2 regions of the Thalassolituus hydrocarboniclasticus genome follow, and region 2 is predicted to be linked to the other one. Evidence: predicted binding sites of a transcription regulator. Region 2 holds the regulator's gene; the other holds the start of a gene.
What was found. The regulator sigma-54, encoded in region 2, starts transcription at its own class of promoters, with help from an activator protein. The targets are predictions, from matches to a motif close to TGGCACNNNNNTTGCTNT.

Region 1: the regulator sigma-54 is predicted to act here: its motif matches at 7,306-7,323, upstream of HUF19_RS07675 (CmpA/NrtA family ABC transporter substrate-binding protein).

What each region holds. Positions count from the first base shown of each region.
Region 1 is NZ_CP054475.1:1,743,721-1,754,109, forward strand. Features, by position in the region: gene HUF19_RS07645 (aminotransferase-like domain-containing protein) at 1-808, shown strand, start outside; gene HUF19_RS07650 (DMT family transporter) at 810-1,142, shown strand; gene HUF19_RS07655 (NAD(P)/FAD-dependent oxidoreductase) at 1,161-2,429, opposite strand; gene HUF19_RS07660 (alginate export family protein) at 2,514-3,689, opposite strand; gene HUF19_RS07665 (ABC transporter ATP-binding protein) at 3,714-4,652, opposite strand; gene HUF19_RS07670 (ABC transporter permease) at 4,668-5,684, opposite strand; gene HUF19_RS07675 (CmpA/NrtA family ABC transporter substrate-binding protein) at 5,776-7,173, opposite strand; gene HUF19_RS07680 (nitrate regulatory protein) at 7,538-8,824, opposite strand; gene HUF19_RS07685 (hypothetical protein) at 9,092-10,216, opposite strand; gene HUF19_RS07690 (SO2930 family diheme c-type cytochrome) at 10,216-10,389, opposite strand, start outside.
Region 2 is NZ_CP054475.1:625,502-635,890, reverse strand. Features, by position in the region: gene HUF19_RS02700 (BolA family protein) at 1-224, opposite strand, end outside; gene HUF19_RS02695 (STAS domain-containing protein) at 357-662, opposite strand; gene HUF19_RS02690 (MlaC/ttg2D family ABC transporter substrate-binding protein) at 659-1,357, opposite strand; gene mlaD (outer membrane lipid asymmetry maintenance protein MlaD) at 1,385-1,846, opposite strand; gene mlaE (lipid asymmetry maintenance ABC transporter permease subunit MlaE) at 1,849-2,643, opposite strand; gene HUF19_RS02675 (ABC transporter ATP-binding protein) at 2,643-3,455, opposite strand; gene HUF19_RS02670 (calcium/sodium antiporter) at 3,640-4,602, shown strand; gene HUF19_RS02665 (KpsF/GutQ family sugar-phosphate isomerase) at 4,599-5,573, shown strand; gene lptC (LPS export ABC transporter periplasmic protein LptC) at 5,573-6,136, shown strand; gene lptA (lipopolysaccharide transport periplasmic protein LptA) at 6,123-6,701, shown strand; gene lptB (LPS export ABC transporter ATP-binding protein) at 6,704-7,429, shown strand; gene HUF19_RS02645 (RNA polymerase factor sigma-54) at 7,558-9,057, shown strand; gene hpf (ribosome hibernation-promoting factor, HPF/YfiA family) at 9,088-9,390, shown strand; gene ptsN (PTS IIA-like nitrogen regulatory protein PtsN) at 9,394-9,858, shown strand; gene rapZ (RNase adapter RapZ) at 9,892-10,389, shown strand, end outside.

The DNA of each region.
Region 1 (10,389 bases), 1.1 Mb from region 2:
TATTGAAATACCCACCGACCCACAGCAGGGCATGAGTGTCGAGGCACTGCAGCTGGCATTACAGCAGTGGCCGGTAAAAGTGATTCAGGTCAGCAGCCGTTATTCCAATCCGACCGGTTGCAGTATGCCAGTAGAGCAACAGAAAAAACTGGTGGCACTGGCCAGCCAGTATCAGGTGCCGGTGATTGAAGATGATGTTTATGGTGAAACGGGATACCCGGTTGCACGTGGACAGACTCAGTCACCGGCTTCGGTACTCAAGACCTACGACCGTGAAGGTATGGTGCTGTACTGCTCGTCGTTTTCCAAAACGGTTTCGGCCGGCTTGCGTGTGGGCTGGTGCATCCCCGGCCGCTGGTACCGGCAGGTAACAGAACGGCAGACATTTACCACCTTTTCGGCGGCGAGCCTGTCACAATACGCGATGCTGTCGTATCTGCAGAACGGCCACTACGACCGCCATCTGCGTCAGTTCCGGGTGCGTGCCGCGAACAGTATGCAGCGTTTTATTCATGCCATTCGTCAGTATTTTCCTGCCGAAACTCGGGTGAGTGAGCCTGCCGGAGGATTTATTCTCTGGGTCTGTTTACCCGAAGGCGTCAGCGCAATGGATCTGCATTATGAAGCAGCACAGCGTTCGGTGATTATTATTCCCGGCGATGTATTTTCCAATACGGAGCATTTTTCTAATTATATCCGTATTAATACAGCCATTACCTGGAGCGTGGATGTGGAGGAGTCAATAAAGATGCTGGCGCAGCTGGTGAAAAGACAGCAGCAAAAATACAGTGGCAGTGTGGGAGCCTAGTATGAATACCTGGTGGATTCTGGCGATTGCGATTATCGCCGAAGTGATCGCAACCTCGGCGTTAAAAGTCAGCGAAGGTTTTACCCGTTTAATTCCTTCGCTGGTGGTGGTGGTTGGTTATGGCATTGCCTTTTATGGTTTGGCCCTGACATTAAAAACCATTCCGGTCGGCGTTGCTTATGCTATCTGGTCGGGCATGGGCATTGTTCTGGTTACCCTGATTGGCTGGTTTTTATTCGATCAGAAACTCGATCCGGCGGCTATTATCGGTATGGTGCTGATTGTTGCCGGGGTCGTGGTGATGAATGTTTTTTCTGCCAGTAGCGGTCACTGATAATCTTTCAGCACCGTATCAACAATACGCCTGGCCGAATAATAATGTTGGCCGCAGAGCGGTAACGCTGTCACCCTGTTGCATTAATTCATAATACCAGTGGCTGTCGGCGACATCGCCGACACACAGGGCCCCGACGATACGCTCATCGCGCAACAGTATTTTCTTATAAATACCCGCATGCTCATCCAGTAGTTGCAGAACTTCTGTGCTGCTGTCTGCTTCAAACTGACCGATGCTGTGAATATCGACACCGGATACTTTTAATTTGGTTAAATGCTCGCGCTCCTCATACGACAACAGAGGATCGGCAGTGCTTAATCTCTGCTGCTGACCGGTTTGATATTGCTGGTGCAGTTGGCGTGCAAGGATGCTGGCCTGTTCCCAGATAGGAGCGACCAGACCATAGGTATTGCCATTAAATTCGCAGCATTCGCCTAATGCATAAATATGCGGATGACTGGTACGCATCAATGCATCTACCTGAATCCCCTGACTACAACGGATGCCGGCACTTTCTGCCAGTTCTTTATTGGCAATAATACCGGTGGCAAATACCACCAGATCGGTATTCAGCTGTTGCTGACTATTACTGTCCGCCTGTTCAAACTGAATAGTATTGATGTGCAGCTTTGGCGCATTGCTGCTGCACAAGTTAAGCGGGGTGCAGCCGGTGCATACATCAATGCCACGGTTAAGCAGTTCTTTTTCCAGTAATGCCGACGCTGTGGCATCCAGCTGGCGGTTCATCAAAACAGGATTACGGTGCAGCAGGGTTACCTGAATGCCGTGGCTGCGAAGTCCCGTGGCGGCTTCTACCCCTAATAACCCGGCGCCAATCACGGTAGCGTGTTGTATATCCGGCAAGCGTGCAAACATGGTGTCAACATCACGCAGACTGCGGAAACCAACAACATTGCTTGCATCTGCACCGGGAATATCAGGCACAAAAGAACGGGAGCCGGTGGCTAGTATCAGCGCATCATAAGCAAAATGGTCACCACCGGAACAGATAACCTGCTGGGTTAGCGTATCAATGCGTTCAACATTCTGATTCAGATAAACAGCAATACGCCGGCTCTGATACCAGTCTTTATCATGCGGAGTAATGGCATTTAACGTTGTTTCGCCGGCCAGCAGTGGTGAGAGCATAATGCGATTGTAATGGGCCACAGGTTCATCGCTCAGAACCTGAATAGCGCTGAACGGATGGTTCTCGCCCAGTTGCTCCAGTACCCGGTTGGCTGCCAGACCATTGCCAATAATCACCAGAATGTTTGTCGCCATGTTCTGTCTCCTTCGCTGACAGATGGCGGTACCACAGGGCACCGCCATATTGCTTTAAGACTGAGTATTAAGGCTGATGCTTAATCAGAATTTTGCTTCCAGCCACAGCCAGGCTTTGTCGCTGTCGGTGCCGGTATCACCGGCGCTGTAGGCGGCGTATTTCACACCAGCGCTGTAATGCTCAGCAAAGCTTTTAGCGGCGAGAAAATTAACCTCACTGCCTTTATCATCACTGCCTTCGTCAGTGCTGTAGTCATGGTACATGGCCAGCAATTTGACACCGGCGACGGCACCCGTGGCTTTAATATAGGTATCACTCAGACCATCGGCCGGAGTTACCAGGAATTTGTCTGCCCAGCCATTAAACGCATGTTTGGTGGCTAACGGGGTCTGGAATCCATAGGCGCCGTCATCACTGCCAAGGGTTTCATTGCCCAGTGCGAGAGTAATGCCGGATAACACCACGCCGCCTTCCAGGGCATAATAACCGGCATCAAAATCATCGCTGGATTGGGTGGCAAATTCAGCACTGTAAATCAGGTTAATATCATTGACGGCCGTTTTTCCGGCAAAGCGCACACCATAGGTATCCAGCTTGGCGTCACTGTCGTCATCCTTTAATAAATAGGCGTAACCGGTCAGGTTTCCGGCTTTGAGTCCGGAGTAGGTGGCATTAAGTAAATGGCTGGTAACGTCGGCATCAAATTTACGCAGAATACCGTTCACCTGATCGATGTAAGCGTATTGAAGGTTAAGATCGCCGGTTTTATAGCCTGCTTTTAGCGCATCAAACGTTTGTTCATTCTGACGCCAGCCGACATTACCGACGAAGCGGGCATTATCGAGAATAATACGCTGACGACCGGCTACAAGGCTGAAGCCATCTTTGCTGTAGCTGATCTGGGCACGGTTGATCTCGGTGTTCTCCGGATCGGCAACGGTATCATAATCGGTATTTTCCGGAGCATAGTCGTCGATAACTGCGCGTACATCTTCAATTTCGTACAGCACTTTAAAGCCGTTGAAATCGGCTGTTTCGTACCCCAGGCGTGAACGCAGAGTGAGTGCCGTGGCAGAGTCTTTATCGGCAGCATCGTCATCATCAACGCTTTCATAGCGCAGGCGAAGATCAATAATGGCGTCACCTTTTTTCAGCATATCAACAGCCGTCTCTTCTGCCAGTACACTCTGACTGAAGACAAGCTGGCTGATGGCTAAACTCAGGGCAGTAGCTGACAACGTTTTTTTTGTTTGCATCATTCTTTCTCCGGTATTTGATTAAAATCAGGCAGTTTTTAACTGGTTAGCTTTATCCTGATCCGGTGTATGAGCATGGGAATGCCCGGCCGGGGTGTTTATCGCGCGGGTTTCATTATTTTCTTTTATTATTTGGGAACCTGAGACCTGACCATGGGGTTGCGTGGCAGGCAGGCTGTCATCAGTCTTACGCTGTTTTTCATAAAGGAAACTCAGCACCTGATGGCGGTAATGGTTGTAGCGTGGGTCATCAGCTAACTGCAGGCGGTTACGTGGCCGCTCCAGATCGATGTCCAGAATTTCACCGATGGTAGCGGCGGGGCCGTTGGTCATCATAACGATGCGGTCAGACAGTAAGACCGCTTCATCGACATCATGGGTAATCATAATGACGGTGTTATTCAGCTCTTTCTGGATGTCCATTAATGAATCCTGAAGGTGCGCACGCGTCAGGGCGTCGAGTGCACCAAAAGGCTCATCCATTAATAACACCTGAGGCTCCATCGCCAGTGCCCGGGCGATGCCCACGCGTTGCTTCATGCCACCGGAAATTTCATCCGGACGTTTATGCATGGCATGGGTCATATGCACCAGCTCCAGATTGTGCTCAATCCAGGCTTTCATTTCGGCTTTGGATTTTTTGCCACGGAATACCTGTTTTACTGCCAGCTCGACATTTTCATAAGCACTGAGCCAGGGCAGCAGGGAGTGGTTCTGAAAAACCACCGCACGTTCAGGACCTGGCTCGTTCACTTCTTTACCATTCAGAACTACGCCGCCTTCGGTTGCCTGCAGCAGACCGGCAACAATATTCAGCACGGTGGATTTGCCGCAGCCGGAGTGGCCGATCAGTGAAATATACTCACCTTTATTAATCTTAAGATCGACACTCTGCAACGCGCGGAAACTGCCTTTTGCGGTGCTGAATTCAATACCTACCTGAGTCAGTTCGAGTAGTGGGTTCATAATTTTCTCCGATTCTCAGCGTAAGGTGGCGGACTTATCCCAGGAAACACTCCGTTGCAGCAGCAACATAATGCGGTCAAGGGCAAAACCAATTAAGCCGATGGTAATAACCGCGACCATAATACGGCCGAGGGAATTTGAGCTGCCGTTCTGGAATTCGTCCCAGACGAATTTTCCGAGTCCGGGGTTTTGTGCCAGCATTTCCGCCGCAATCAGCACCATCCAGGCGATACTCAGCGACAGACGAAGACCGGTAAACATCATCGGAATAGCGGCAGGTAACACAATTTTCCGTACATGAGTCAGCCAGCTTAAACGCAGCACCTGACTGACATTTTTTAAATCCTGAGAAATAGAGGCGACGCCCACGGCGGTATTAATAACGGTTGGCCACAGGCAGCAGAGCATGACGGTAATCATGGAAGTGACAAAAGACTTTGCTACAACCGGGTCATCGCTGACATAGACAGCGCTGACCACCATAGTGACCAGTGGCAGCCAGGCCAGAGGTGATACCGGTTTGAAAATCTGAATCACCGGGTTAAATGCTGAGTACAGGTTGGCACTTAAACCAATAACTATACCCAGCGGAATGGCGATCAGTGAGGCAATCAGAAAACCGCTCAGAACTGTAATCAGGCTGGTACCAATCTGATCGACGTAGGTTGGCTTACCGGTGTAGTCGCGGATTTTGACGATATAATCCGGGTCCTGTGCCAGACGCCGGGCATTACGTTCATCCTGGCGCTGGTAGAACGCTGCGGCTTTTTCACGTTCGGTAATATGTTCGCTGATCAGGGTTTTACTCTGGATCAGGACATCGGCAGGTCCGGGGAATTTTCCCAGAGAGGTGTTAATGCTTGATGCGGCCGCATGCCAGATCATTAAAAACACCAGAATCCCTGCCAGAGGAATGCCGATGGCTTTGGCAATAATGCTCAGGTTCTGGCTTCGGTTTTCTCCCTGAGCGGCTTTAATCATCGGTTCCAGCCAGCTTATTTTGCTTAATGTTTGGGTCAGGGCAATGCTCATAGGATCTCCTTGACGGATTCAGTTGACTGCACAATGTCGATGAATGTGTGATGGTTTTCCGGCTGTTTTAACAGCCGGCTTATTCCCTGTGTTACAGCTTTTGCTCGCCTTTCAGGCCGATAGCAAACTTCTGCAGGTAAGCATTCGGTTGCTGACCGTCATAGGTGATGTTGTCGATAAATTCCGTTTGTGGGGCACGGAAGCCGCTTTCATTGCTGAAGTCAGGAAAGTCTTTGGCATCGGCTTTACCTTCAGCAATCAGTGCTTTGGCTGCTTCTGCGTAAATGTCAGGGCGATACACTTTTTTCGCGATGTCTTTGTACCAGTCATCCGGTTTAGCTTCGGCAATCTGGCCCCAGCGGCGCATCTGTGTCAGATACCAGATGGCATCGGAGTAATAAGGGTAGGTGGCGTTGTAGCGGAAAAAGACATTGAAATCCGGTACAGAGCGCTTATCGCCTTTTTCATACTCGAAAGTACCGGTCATGGAGTTAGCAATCACTTTGTAATCGGCACCGACATACTGTGGTTTGGCCAGAATTTTTACCGCCTCCTCGCGGTTGGCATTATTATTTTCATCAAGCCAGGCGGCAGCACGGATCAGTGCTTTGACCACACGCTTGTGAGTGTTCGGATATTTTTCTGCCCAGGTTTTGCTGACGCCAAATACTTTTTCCGGATTGTTTTTCCAGATTTCGTAGTCGGTAATCACCGGAACACCAATGCCTTTAAAGACGGCCTGCTGGTTCCAGGGTTCGCCTACGCAATAACCATAAATCGTACCGGCTTCCATCGTTGCCGGCATTTGTGGTGGCGGTGTAACCGAAAGCAGGGCATCAGCATTCAGCTGACCGGAGGTATCGCCTTTTGCCGGAGCGTAATAACCCGGGTTAATACCGCCAGCCGCCAGCCAGTAGCGTAATTCGTAGTTGTGGGTGGATACCGGAAAAACCATGCCCATATTAAATGGCTTACCCTGGGCTTTGTATTTTTCTATAACGGGTTTCAGGTAATCGGCTTTAATCGGGTGTACGGGTTTCCCTTCAGAATCTTTGGGGATAAAGGGTTTCATTTGCTGCCAGACATCATTGGAAACAGTAATGGCATTGCCGTTTAAATCCATACTGAAGGCGGTAATGATATCGGCTTTGGTGCCAAATCCGATGGTTGCGCCCAATGGCTGGCCCGCCAGCATATGAGCGCCATCCAGCTGGCCATCAATCACGCGGTCGAGTAATACTTTCCAGTTTGCCTGTGCTTCGAGGGTGACATACAAGCCTTCGTCCTCAAAGAAACCCTTTTCATAGGCAATAGCGAGCGGTGCCATATCGGTTAATTTAATAAAACCGAATTTAAGCTCTTCTTTTTCCGGATAATCATCAGCATGACTGAGTGGTATCGATAATGCCGATAAACCACAGGCCAGACCTGTGGTCAGAATCAATGCACTTTTTATCAGAGTGCGGCGCAGAGTGTTCAGTCCTTGCATGGTCTTCCCCTTTCTTGGCAACAAAAAAAAGGCGCCACAACGGTTGCCCGTTGTAAGCGCCTTTGCTGTTAAAATGTGTCAGTACGGTTACCCGCCATTGGGTATGCACTGAATAAGAAATTCAGAATAAGTATTGCCAGAAGCGTGCCAGAGTTTTCGGACAATGTCCGTCTATGGCGTTTTTTACGCATTTAAATCCGCTAACTTCCTGTTTTTATTTGGATTGCAATCAACCGTAAGGCTTTTAAAAGCGGTTGTCGGGAATAAAAAAATCCCTGCGTTTTTACGGCAAGGATTTTTTTTTGCTCTGCTGAAGAGCAGGTTATGCGCTGGTGCTGCGACTTGGTGCAGTGCACAACCTGATTTAAAGAAGCTCGGTCATGCTTAATAAACCGGCAGCAACATCGACCAGACGACGGTTCTGATTCATCGCCATACTGCGTAATAACGCATAGGCTTCCTGTTCGCTCATCTGGCGGCGCTGAATCAGTTCACGTTTGGCGCGGTCAATCAGTTTGCGCTCATGCAGTTCTGTACGGGCGGCATCGAGTTCATCATTCAGGCTTTTTAAGCGTTGGCCCTGAGCTTCGATTAATTCGACCACCGGCTTACTGACGTTATGTACCATATCGTCATCAGGGCCGCTGAGGGTGTGGTCTGACTCATGCCCGGCGGACTGTGAATGGCTGACGTACAGAGCAAACGAAGGAACATCGTCGAACGCTCCGCGTTGCAGGTCATGGCCTTGTTGGTCGGGACTTAATGCCGCTTCGCGTACCGCAAGAATGCGTTGCTGGCTGTGGGAGAGGAGTTGAGTTTCCAACACTTCTTCGACATATTTGATGGCATCCAGCCGTTCAGAACAGCAGATAAACCAGCGCACATCATAATCAGCGGCTGCCAGTGACTGCGGACCGGCAGTCAGGGCCAGACGCCGCAGGCGTTCAAATTCGAGCTGGAATTCACCGCGCTGAACCTGTTCCCAGGCGCTCAAAGCTTCGTCACTGGCGTAGTCGGTAAAGATATGAAAACAGCGATCCTGGCGGTCAATTAATTGTGTCAGGCGCTGGCGCAGGCCGGGGTCAAATTCATGAGCGGAAAATCCGGCAGCACCACAGGCGCGCTCCTGTCCGGCCAGCTCTTTGCCCTGCATTAAATTAAACATGGCGACGAGAATGCGCGCGGTGATTTCATCGGCCGCGTTGCCTGCGGCCTCGAACACCACGGCCAGTAAGCTCTGGATCATTTCGGAATAGGCTTTGATGGCAACGGTGGTATTGAATTTCAGCTGCTCTACATCCTGACGCAGTTGTGGCAACCGTTCGAGACTGTGCAGGGCATAACCCAGACGGCGAAACCAGCGCGCGGGAAAAGCATGCTGCCCGTGCTCTGGCAGTAAGTTGGCCAGAGCCTTATGAAACAGCGCCAGCTGCTCATTACTGCTGTGCCACTGTTGTTGCAGTTCTTGCTGGCAGCGCAGGCCGGCACTGCCGAGAAAACGGTTGGATAATCCGCGTTCGTACTGCAGCTGATGCAACAGATTGCTGATGGCAATCACCAGTTGGCCGGTACGGGCAAACTGTTCAAGTTCCTGTATTTCCTGTTGCTGACCGAGGTTCAGAAAGTAGGCAACGCTGTGAAGATCCTGCACGGAAATGAATCCTTATAAACCAATAAACAGAGAGACTGCCCATGAGCGGTGCAAAATGAGTACCAGCTGTTAAATATTGTTTAATAAAAAGGAGCAGTTAACGGATGTGCAGTCGTTGATCAGATTAACGTTGTGTTATCGGTATCGTGGACAGGGAAAAGCCTCTGAGCCGGTCAGAGAGCAGGGTTTAGGCAGACTGCTTGCGCTGTAAAGCGGCAGAGCGATATAAAATCGCTCTGTTCTGGTGCAAAGCTGCCAGTGGCCGTTTCAGCCGCTGGCACAGTCCTGAGCGGGCAGGGTATCAATCCAGGCACGTATTAAAGCCACCGCTTCGTCGTCGGCGACACTGCGTCCTATCGGCGGCATGCGGTCGGCTGCACCGTTTAACTCCATGCGCAATGGCAGGCTGGAGTCATCACCACGGCCGGGCCAGATATCAAAACCACCACCACGCCAGCCATGGGCCGAGTTACAGATCCCGTGGGAATATCCGAGATTGCGCCAGTATTCCAGCCGCAGGCCGGACAGGGCTGCCGAGCCGTTATCGTTGTGGCAGTGCGCGCAGTTAATATCCAGATAGGCCTTGGCACGTTGTTGCAGCGGTGCCGATGTATCGCGCCAGTTGGGAGCATACGGATGTTCACCGGCCGGTAAGGTAATAATGCCCAGCGATTGCCAGTATTGCAGTTGATTAACGATCTGACCGTTGACTTCGATGGGCTGGTTCAGGTGGCGGATTTTCGGGCCTATCGGGCCAAAGCGGAGTTGTTCATCATCGCCGATCTGGTGGCAGATCTGACACGTGAGCTGTGACGGTGATTCATAGGTCAGGGTCAGCTGTTCACCGTTATGGCTGAAGCTTACAGGTGTCCGGCTGCCGGCGGTCGCCAGACGTGCATCATTAATACTGTTATCCCAGACATAAGGAATAAATACCCAGCCATTACTGCGTTTGACCAGCAGGCGGACCTCCATAATGTCTTCTGCGCTGCTAGTGGTGCTTTCTGTGGGCATAGCAAAGACTTTGACAATGACACTGCCGGTTGGAAAATCGAGCACATCCTGTTGTTGGTAACCGAGCTGAGTGCCTTGCGGCAGAAAGATATAGCGGTATTTGCGGGCATGATCGGTAAATAATTCACTGCCCAATTTATAATACATACCGCCATTACTGCTTTTATTATCGGAGGGTAATCCTTTAAACAGACCGTATTGCGATAATAGCGGACAGCGCGTCTGTTGCAGCGCCTGCCAGTTAACACTGTTGGTGTCATGCTGGCAAAGCGGATCAGCGTTAAACAGGTCCGTAGCGTTATCAGCGGTGTTTTCTGCACCGCAGCCACTCAGTAACAGCAGTAAAAAAAGGGCGCCGAGGCGCCCGTCAATATTCATTAATCGCACAGTGCCGGGTCCAGACTGTCAATCCAGGCTTTAATCAGTGCCGTGCCTTCGGTATGAATAACCGCGCGGCCCAGTGGTGGCATCGCCTTACCTGGTTCTGCGGTATGCAGGCGGTTGTACACCAGCGAGTTAGATGAATCACCGGGGACAATAATCAATGTCGA
Region 2 (10,389 bases):
TTTTCAGCAGGCGTATAGGTACGGATGGTGACCGCATGAATACGACCATCCGCAATGTAAGGATTAAGCACACGATAAACGAACTGTTGGCGTTTAACGGCATTGAGGCCATCAAACACATCGCCAACGGCTTCTACTTCGTATTTATAGCCGTCACCATCAACGTGCCAGCTCACTTCAGGGGATTCTGTTTGCAGAATTTGCAGAATTTCCGCCGGGGACATACCGCTTCACCACTCAGCTTGGGGAAAACGCCCAATCATAGCGGATTTATGTGTCAGGGCGAAGTAAATGGCGGCGGCAATGTGTAATGAAAGGATGAAAGCGGGTAACAGATCACAGGCATGCGTCGGGACTCAGGCCAGCAGGGGCTCAAACAGTGAGTCCAGATCGCTGATGCTGATAATAGGCTTCATATGTTCAGGCAGATTCTCAATATGCAGATCAACACCGGCCGCTGTCGCGCAGCGCAGCCACTCCAGCAATAAAGCAACACCGGCACTGGATACTTCACTCACTGCGGCCATGTTCAGCGTCCATTGCCCCTTTGCGGCACGGATCAGCTTTTCCCCGGCGGGCAGAACACTGACCACAGTGGTTGCCAGCAGGCTGCCAGCCAGCTCGGCACGGTTATCATCAATACGGGTCAGCGCTACGTTCATGGTCTGTCCTCAGTCTGCTTATCGCGGGCATCAGAAGCCCGGGCTTGTTTGCGTAATTGGCGGCCCTGCTCCTGCAGGCTGGCGCTCCAGCTTTCTATCGCGGCACCAATATCGCCATCACGCTCCTGTACCATCTGCTCAAATTGCTCGGCGAACAGCTTGCCAACATTAATGCCGTTAACAATTACGTTCTGCGCCATCCAGCGCTGGGCATGATGGTGAAAATACATGCTCTGGGTAATAGGAAATACCTGACCTGCGGAAGTCACAACTTCCAGATCGACCAGGGTGTTGCGCAGGGTATTTTCCACGTCCGTTTTTGGCGGCAGCACCCGCACCTGATAATCATCAAATTCAAGCAGCGCCAGCGCGTAGGAGTCCAGCAGGCTGCGTTTAAATACCATGGCAAAGCGTTTGCGCTGCTCCGGTGTAGCGTCACGGTAATGGCTTCCCATAATGCGCCGGGTCAGGCGCTGAAAGTCGACCATCGGGCCAAGCACATCTTCCAGCTCCCAGAAAAAACGCGCTTTATCCGTCTCGTAGATATCGCGGTTTTTGCTGATCGACACGACCACTTTCTCGGTAGCGGCCCGCACCACATCATGAGCCTGCTCTGCCAGCTCTCCGGAGCCGGTGGCATGGCTCACAGCCCACGGCATCAAACACAGCAGCAATACCAACAACAAACTACGCATGGCTAACTCCCTTTAACCACCGGAAATTCAGCCCTCTTCGGCCTTATTAAACAGGAAGCGGCCGATCAGCTCTTCCAATACCAAAGCTGACTGAGTGTCTTCAATCCAGTCACCACTCTGCAGGTATTCCTCTTCAGCACCAACCGTCAGGCCGATGTACTTCTCTCCCAGCAGACCTGCGGTCAAAATAGCCGCCGAAGTATCTTTGGTGAGCGTGCTCATGGTTTTGCTGATTTCCATTTCCACCACGGCAGAGTACCACTCAGGGTCGAGATACACCTTGGTCACCCGGCCAATGGTGACACCGGACATCGACACTTTAGCGCGCTCAGTCAGACCACCCAGATTCTCAAAGCGTGCCTTGATGGTGTAAGTATCACCGGCATCCTGCAGTGACAGGCCACTGACGCGGAACGCCATCAGCACCAGAGCCACAATCCCCATCACCATAAAGGCTCCGACGGTAATTTCGATATAACGCATGCGCATGATTAAACGCCTCCCAGCATGACGGCTGTCAGTACAAAATCCAGTCCCAGCACCGCCAGTGAGGAAATCACCACCGTCTGAGTCGTTGCTTTACCGATACCTTCCGAAGTCGGCACCGAATCATAACCCTGATACACCGCGATCCAGGTCACCACCACACCAAATGCCACCGACTTGATGATGCCCTTTACCACGTCTTCATAAAACTCGACCGACGCCTGCATGTTGCCCCAGTAGGCGCCATCGTCGATGCCCAGCATATCCACCGCCACAAAGGCGCCGCCCCAGATACCAACCGTAGAAAACAACAGCGCCAGTATCGGCATGGAAATAATGCCGGCCCACAGACGCGGTGTTATTACCCGCTTGAACGGATCGACACCCATCATTTCCATGGAGGATAACTGCTCGGTGGCTTTCATCAGACCGATTTCGGCGGTTAATGCCGAACCGGCGCGACCGGCAAATAACAAGGCGGTTACCACCGGCCCCAGTTCACGCAGCAGCGTCAGCGACACCATGGTGCCGAGCGCCGCTTCCGAGCCGAAGTCGATCAGAATGTTGTAGCCCTGCAGGCCCAGCACCATGCCGACGAAAAAACCGGCGACGACAATAATAATGAGGGAGCGCACGCCAACCGAATAAATCTGCTTCAGCAGATCATAAAATCCGGCACTGCCCGGCCCGCCCCAAAACAGCGAATTTTTCAGCAATAAGGTGCCACGGCCAATGGCTTCGATGGCGGCGGTACCACTGCGGCCAACGGCCTGTAGTTGCTCCAGTAATTTGCCCAGCATTAATTCACTCCCGCCAGAATATCGCTGCGGTAATCATCCGCCGGATAATGGAAAGGCACAGGACCATCCGGTTCGCCACGCAGAAACTGGCGTACCTCATCGTTACCTTCATTGATTAATTCTTCCGGAGTGCCGAAGCCAATCACGCGGCCATCGGACAGCAGGCACAGGTAGTCCGCGATAGCACAGGACTCTTCGACATCGTGGGACACCAGCAGGCTGGTCAGTCCCAGCGCTTCATTAAGACCACGGATCAGCTTAACGATCATGCCCATAGAAATAGGATCGAGGCCGGTAAAAGGCTCGTCGTACATAATGATTTCCGGGTCCATGGCAATGGAACGCGCCAGCGCGACCCGACGCGCCATGCCGCCGGATAACTCGGCCGGAGAAAGATGTCGCGCACCGCGCAGACCAACCGCCTCGAGTTTCATCAACACCAGATCACGGATCATGGATTCCGGTAAGTCGGTGTGAACACGCAGCGGAAAAGCGACGTTATCGAAAACATTAAGGTCGGTGAACAGGGCGCCGGTCTGAAACAGCATGCCCATTTTTTTGCGGCGCAGATCAAACAGTTCTTTGCGTGGCAGCGTCGGCACATTGTGTCCGTCCACCATGATGGTACCGCTGTCCGGTAACAGCTGACCGCCAATCAGACGCAGCAACGTGGTTTTACCCGTGCCACTCGGTCCCATAATGGCCGTCACTTTGCCACGCGGAAAATCCACATCCATATTGTTGTAAATCAGCCGGTCACCACGGCTGAAACTCATTCCACGAACAGAGACGTAGGGCTGACTGACGGACATGAATGTCGTCCTTTTAACTCGGTACGGATAGTCGGGCTAGCATAGCGGAATGTCCTGACGGAACCAACGCCCGTAACGCTGTGTAACAGCATCAACATAAAACGCTGAGTTGCAATTGCGTGCAGAATTACCTTGGGTACAATGTCGCGCTGAATTTTCTGCTGATAATTAACTCTGGTGCCCCATGCTCACAGCCTATGCTGCCGTTATTGCTGGTCTTATTATTCTGGTTTGGAGTGCTGACAAGTTTGTTATTGGCGCTGCAGCTTCCGCCCGCCGCCTGGGCATGTCGCCTCTGTTAGTTGGCCTGACCATCGTTGCCATGGGCACCTCCGCGCCGGAGATGTTCGTTTCCGCGGTGGCTTCCCTCGACGGTGCAGGCAACCTCGCTATTGGTAATGCCCTCGGTTCAAACATCACCAACATCGCTCTGGTGCTGGGCATCACTGCACTGATCAGCCCGATTCCACTGCAGAAAAAACTGCTGAAGAAAGAGCTGCCATTGCTGATTCTGATCAGCATCATCGGTGGTCTGACACTGGCCGACCTCGAACTGAACCTGACCGACGCCATCATTTTATTCAGCGCCATGGCTGTAGCCCTGTACCTGATGTTTCTTGATACCAGCGAATCCGGTGAAGCCATTGTCGATGAAGACGAAGCCGCCGAGATTGAAAATACCCCAATGCGTACCGCCGTGTTCTGGCTGGTAACCGGTCTGATCGCGCTGATGTTAAGTTCCAAGCTGCTGGTCTGGGGCGCCACCGAAATTGCCCGCGCCTATGGTGTCAGTGATCTGGTGATCGGCCTGACCATTGTTGCCATCGGCACCAGCCTGCCGGAACTGGCAGCCTCTGTTGCCAGCGCCCTGAAAGGCCACCACGATATCGCCATCGGTAACGTGATCGGCTCCAACATTTTTAACCTGCTGACCGTCATGCCGATCCCGGGCCTGCTGGCCGTAACCGTGGTTGATCCACTGGCGCTGTACCGCGACTATGCCGTGATGATGGCACTGACTCTTGCTCTGTTGGTTCTGTTTTTAATCAGTTATCGTAAGGGCACTCTCGGACGTTTCGCCGGTCTGTTCCTCACCACCAGCTACGCTGGCTATCTGGCATCCCTGTTTTATATGGCTAACTCATGACCACTGATATGAATTTCGATTTTCTGCAATCTGCCCGCCGCACCATCAAACTGGAACAGGAGGCCATTGCACAGCTGGAAGGTCGCCTGACCGATGATTTTGCCACCGCCTGTCAGCTGATCCTGAACTGTGAAGGCCGCATCGTGGTCACCGGCATGGGTAAGTCCGGCCATATTGGCAACAAGATGGCGGCAACCCTGGCCAGTACCGGCACGCCGGCGTTTTTTGTGCATCCGGGTGAAGCCAGTCATGGCGACATGGGCATGATTCAGCCGTCCGATGTGGTTATCGCTTTATCCAACTCCGGCGAAACCGGCGAAGTCACCAGCCTGCTGCCACTGCTCAAGCGTCTGGGCACCGCTCTGATCAGCATGACCGGCAATCCGCAGTCGACGCTCGGCCGTGCTGCCAACGCTCATTTGAATACCGGCGTGAATCAGGAAGCCTGCCCGCTCAATCTGGCACCAACCTCCTCCACTACCTGCGCTTTAGTCATGGGCGATGCACTGGCGGTTGCCCTGCTGGAAGCCCGCGGTTTCACCGCCGAAGACTTTGCCTTCTCTCATCCGGGTGGCTCCCTTGGCCGCCGCCTGCTGCTGAAAGTGGAAGACATCATGCACGGTGGCGAGCAGATTCCGGTGGTATCCCCTTCTGCCACGCTGTCTGAAGCCCTGCTGGTTGTGACCTCCAAAGGTCTGGGCATGACCACCGTACAGGACAACGGCAAGCTGGCCGGTATTTTCACCGATGGCGACCTGCGCCGCGCAATCGATCACGGCGTTGATATTCACACCGCCACCATGGCCGATGTGATGACTCCGGGTGGCAAAACCACCACACCCGGCACTCTGGCGGCGGAAGCACTGAAGCTGATGGAAGACAACAAGATCAACGCTCTGGTCGTAAAAGACGGTGACGCAACCGTCGGCGTCATCAATATGCACGACATGTTACGCGCGGGCGTGATCTGATGCGCAAGCGCTATCTGCTGCTGCTGCTGACCCTGTTTTTTGGTCTGGCCCTGCTGGCAGTGGATCGCTACACACTGGAGCAGGCTCCGGCCCTGAGTGAACTGCAGAATCACGAGCCGGATTACTACGGAGAAGGGCTGCATAACCGCCAGTACAACAGTGACGGTGAGTTGCAGCAAACCTTTGTCGCCGCCCGCTCCACCCATTATCCGCAAACCGGCAGCACACTGCTCAGCGAGCCGCTGCTGATGTCAGAAGACGACGATGGCCAGACCTGGCAGGTCAACGCCAACGAAGGTACGCTGCTCGATAACGAACATTCGCTGCGCCTGATTGGCGATGTAAAAATCCGGCCGCTCAATCCTGCTGATGCTGCTGACGACCTGCTGATCGAAACCAGCACGCTCACCTATCACAGCCGCCAGCAACTGGCCGAAACCGATCAGCCGGTAACCATTACCAGCGCACAGGCACGCATCAATGCAACCGGTATGACACTGGATATCGCGCGCCAGCGCATGGAATTCAAATCACAGGTGGATACCCGCTATGTTCCGCAATAATTACCACTTTCTGGCCGGCCTGCTGTTACTGTGCTGCACGTCGGTTACGAGCGCGTTACCCGATGACTGGCAGCAGGAAATGACCATTCTTTCTGACCACGCCGAGCTGGACCGTAAAGCCGGAGTGGTCATTTATCAGGGCAACGTCGTGCTTACTCAGGGAACGATGCGTATTGAATCGGAGCGCCTGCTGATTATCCGCTCCGGCAATGCGCTGGAAAAAGCCATTGCCGAAGGAACAGCGAAGCAACCCGCACGCTATCAGCAACAGATCAATCCCGGTAAACCACTGACCAAAGCCCACGGTCAGCGCATTGATTACTTTGCCCAGCTGCGGGAAATCACCATTCAGGGCAATGCCCGGCTGGAACAGGACGGCAACCTGTTCAGTGGTGAGCGCATTCTCTATGACATGACCAAAGAAACCGTCAGCGCCAGTGGCGGCACCAGCACCTCTGCCCAGGGCGGCAACGAAAACGACAAACAACGGATTAAAGTTGTGATTCAGCCACAGGCTCCGGCCGAACCGGCAACCGGCACTGACAGCAAGCCAGCACAGGAATAACCATGAAAACCCTGAAAGCCGAAAATCTGGCCAAAAGTTATAACGGCCGGGAGGTGGTGAAAGACGTATCCATGTCAGTGCAAAGCGGGCAAATCGTCGGCCTGCTGGGGCCCAACGGCGCCGGCAAAACCACCTGTTTCTACATGATTGTGAACCTGGTACAGGCCGACAAGGGCCGCATCAGAATTGACGACGAAGACATCAGCCATCTGCCGATGCACGGCCGGGCGCAGAAAGGCATCGGCTATCTGCCACAGGAAGCCTCCATTTTCCGCAAGCTGAGCGTAGCCGATAACATCCTCGCCATTCTCGAAACCCGCAAAGACCTCAACCGCGCACAGCGCCTGGAAAAGCTGGAAGAGCTGCTGAATGAGTTCCATATTCAGCATATCCGCAACAGCCTTGGCATGGCGCTGTCCGGTGGTGAAAGACGCCGGGTCGAGATTGCCCGCGCGCTGGCGGCTGAACCGTCCTTTATTCTGCTCGATGAACCCTTCGCCGGGGTTGACCCGATTTCTGTAGCTGACATCATGGACATCATCCGACAACTCAAGGCGCGTGGCATCGGCGTACTGATTACCGACCACAACGTACGGGAAACTCTGGCTATCTGTGAGAAAGCCTATATTGTCGGAGGGGGCCACATCATCGCCGAAGGCACCGCTGAACAGGTATTGGCCAGCGAGCAGGTGCGCAAGGTATATCTGGGCGAGGACTTCCGCCTGTGATGGCCTCTCAGGCAGCAGAGAAGCGCCTGATGATTCAGCGCAAAGGAAGATGCACAAAAGATTCCAAGGTTTACCGCTTGGCGTATAATGCACAGACTATGCCGATACTGAGTGATTACTGAACTTTTATGAAAGCGTCTCTTCAGTTAAAGATGGGTCAGCACCTGACCATGACCCCTCAGTTGCAACAAGCCATCCGCCTGCTTCAGCTGTCTACCCTCGACCTGCAGCAGGAGATTCAGGAAGCCCTCGATTCCAATCCGATGCTCGAAGTCGAAGAACACGAGCACGATGACCTGCCCGACCTGTCCCGCAACAGCGATCACGACACCAGCACCAGCCACGAAGTCAGCAGTCAGGACGACAGCCATAACGACACCCCAGAGCTGGACGAACAGTGGTCACAGGAACAGCTACCCGACGACCTGCCGGTCGACAGTCAGTGGGAAGACACCTACCAGACCACCGCCAGCGTTGCCTCCGGCAGCAGCAGTAATGCCATCGACGACGATTTCGACTACGACTCACGTCATGCCAGCACCGAAGATCTGCAGGACCATCTGCTGTGGCAGCTTAACCTGACTCCGATGTCGGACACCGACCGCGAAATTGCCCTGATGCTGATTGATGGCGTGGATGACGACGGCTACCTGCATACCACCGTTGAAGATATTCTGGAAAGCATGGACCCCGCACTGGACGTCGAAGAAGACGAAGTGATGGCCGTGCTGCACCGCCTGCAACAGTTTGATCCCGCAGGCGCGTTCGCCCGCGACCTACGTGAATGCCTGCTGCTGCAACTGCAGCAACTGCCGGCAGAGACCCCATGGCTGAACGAAGCCAAAATGGTTATCCGCGACTATATCGAGTTGCTGGGCAGCAAAGATTACCCAACGCTGATGCGCAAAACCAAGCTGCGCGAAGATGACCTCAAAGCAGTACTGCGCCTGATCAAAGAACTCAATCCCAAGCCGGGTGCCGGTATCAGTGCCGAGCAGGCCGAGTACGTAGTGCCCGACGTACTGGTACGCAACATCCGTGACGAATGGCGGGTTGAACTGAATCCGGAAATCGCCCCCAAGCTGCGAGTGAATGCTGACTACGCCTCACTGGTCCGCCGCTCCGATAACAGCACCGATAACGCTTTCCTGCGCGATCACCTGCAGGAAGCGCGCTGGTTTATCAAAAGCCTGCAAAGCCGCAATGAAACCCTGCTGAAAGTGGCCACCAAAATCGTCGAATATCAGATCGAATTCTTCGAACAGGGCGAGGAAGCGATGAAGCCGCTGGTTCTGCACGATATCGCCGAAGCCGTTGGTATGCATGAATCCACCATTTCCCGGGTAACCACCCAGAAATACATGCACACCCCGCGCGGTATCTTCGAGCTGAAGTACTTTTTCTCCAGCCATGTCAGCACCGATGGCGGTGGCGAATGTTCCTCTACCGCAATCCGTGCCATGATTAAAAAACTGATTGCCGAAGAAAATGCGCGCAAGCCGCTGAGCGACAACAAAATCGCCGCAGTGCTGGGCGAAAAAGGCATTCAGGTCGCACGGCGCACGGTGGCCAAATACCGTGAAGCCATGATGATTCCGCCTTCAAATGAACGTAAACAATTGATTTAAAAACAACAGCCAGCAACAAGGAGTCTGGACATGAAGATCAATATCAGCGGTCACCACGTTGACGTTACCGAATCTCTGCAAGTGTACGTAGACGAAAAAATGTCCAAGCTGGGACGCCACTTTGACAACATCACCAACGGCCAGGTAACCCTGACCGTTATTAAAGAGCGCATGATTGCTGAAGCCACCATTCACGTCAGTGGTGCTGACTTGCACGCCAGCGCCGAGCACGATGATATGTATGCGGCCATCGACCAGATGACAGACAAGCTCGACCGTCAGGTTCTGAAGCACAAAGAAAAACTGGTGGCGCGGCAACACGGACAAGGCTGATTAATGGACATTCGCATCGAGGATATCCTCACACCGGAACGCACCCTGATTGACGCACCGGTGTCCAGTAAGAAGAAATTACTGGAGTACCTGGCAGGTTTTATCGCTGAGCAACTCAGCGACAGCTCCGCCGACGATATTTACGAGCGATTACTCGGCCGGGAACGCCTTGGCAGCACCGGGATTGGCGAGGGTATCGCCATTCCCCACTGCCGCCTGAAGCAGTGCGACCAGGCCATGGGCGTACTGCTGCGTCTGGTGGAACCGGTGGATTACGACGCCATTGACCGTAAGCCGGTCGATCTGGTGTTTGCTCTGCTGGTTCCCGAAGAAGCCACTGAACAGCACCTGCAGGTGCTGGCCATGCTGGCACGCAACTTCAGCGAGCCGGCCTACCGCGAGGCACTGCGCAAAGCGCCGGATGCGCAACGGTTTTATCAGCGGGCACTGAGCGGACAACCGGGCTGACATCAGCCCAACGGCCAATGGAGGAGCACAGCAATGCGTTTAGTAGTGATCAGTGGCCGGTCCGGCTCGGGCAAGTCCAGTGCTCTCCACGTTCTGGAAGACCTTGGTTTCTACTGCATCGACAATCTGCCGGTCGCCCTGTTACCGGCTCTGGCCAGACAGACTGAAATTGAAGAAAAGCTGGCCAAAGTCGCGGTCAGCGTCGATGCCCGCAATCTGCCCCATGCCTTCGATAATATTCACGAAGTTCTGCATCAGTTACCCAGTGCAGAATACCAATTGGATGTGGTCTATCTCGACGCCAGCGAAGAAGTGCTGTTGCAGCGCTTCAGCTCTACCCGGCGTAAGCACCCACTGACCAGCAAAAGCACATCTCTGGCCGAAGCCATCGATAAAGAGCGCCTGCTGCTGGAACCCATCGCCAACCTTGCCGATCTGACACTGGATACCACCAACATGTCCGTGCATGAGCTGCGCAGCCTGATCAAACTGCGGGTGGCGGATAAAACCAGCAACGACATAGCCATCCTG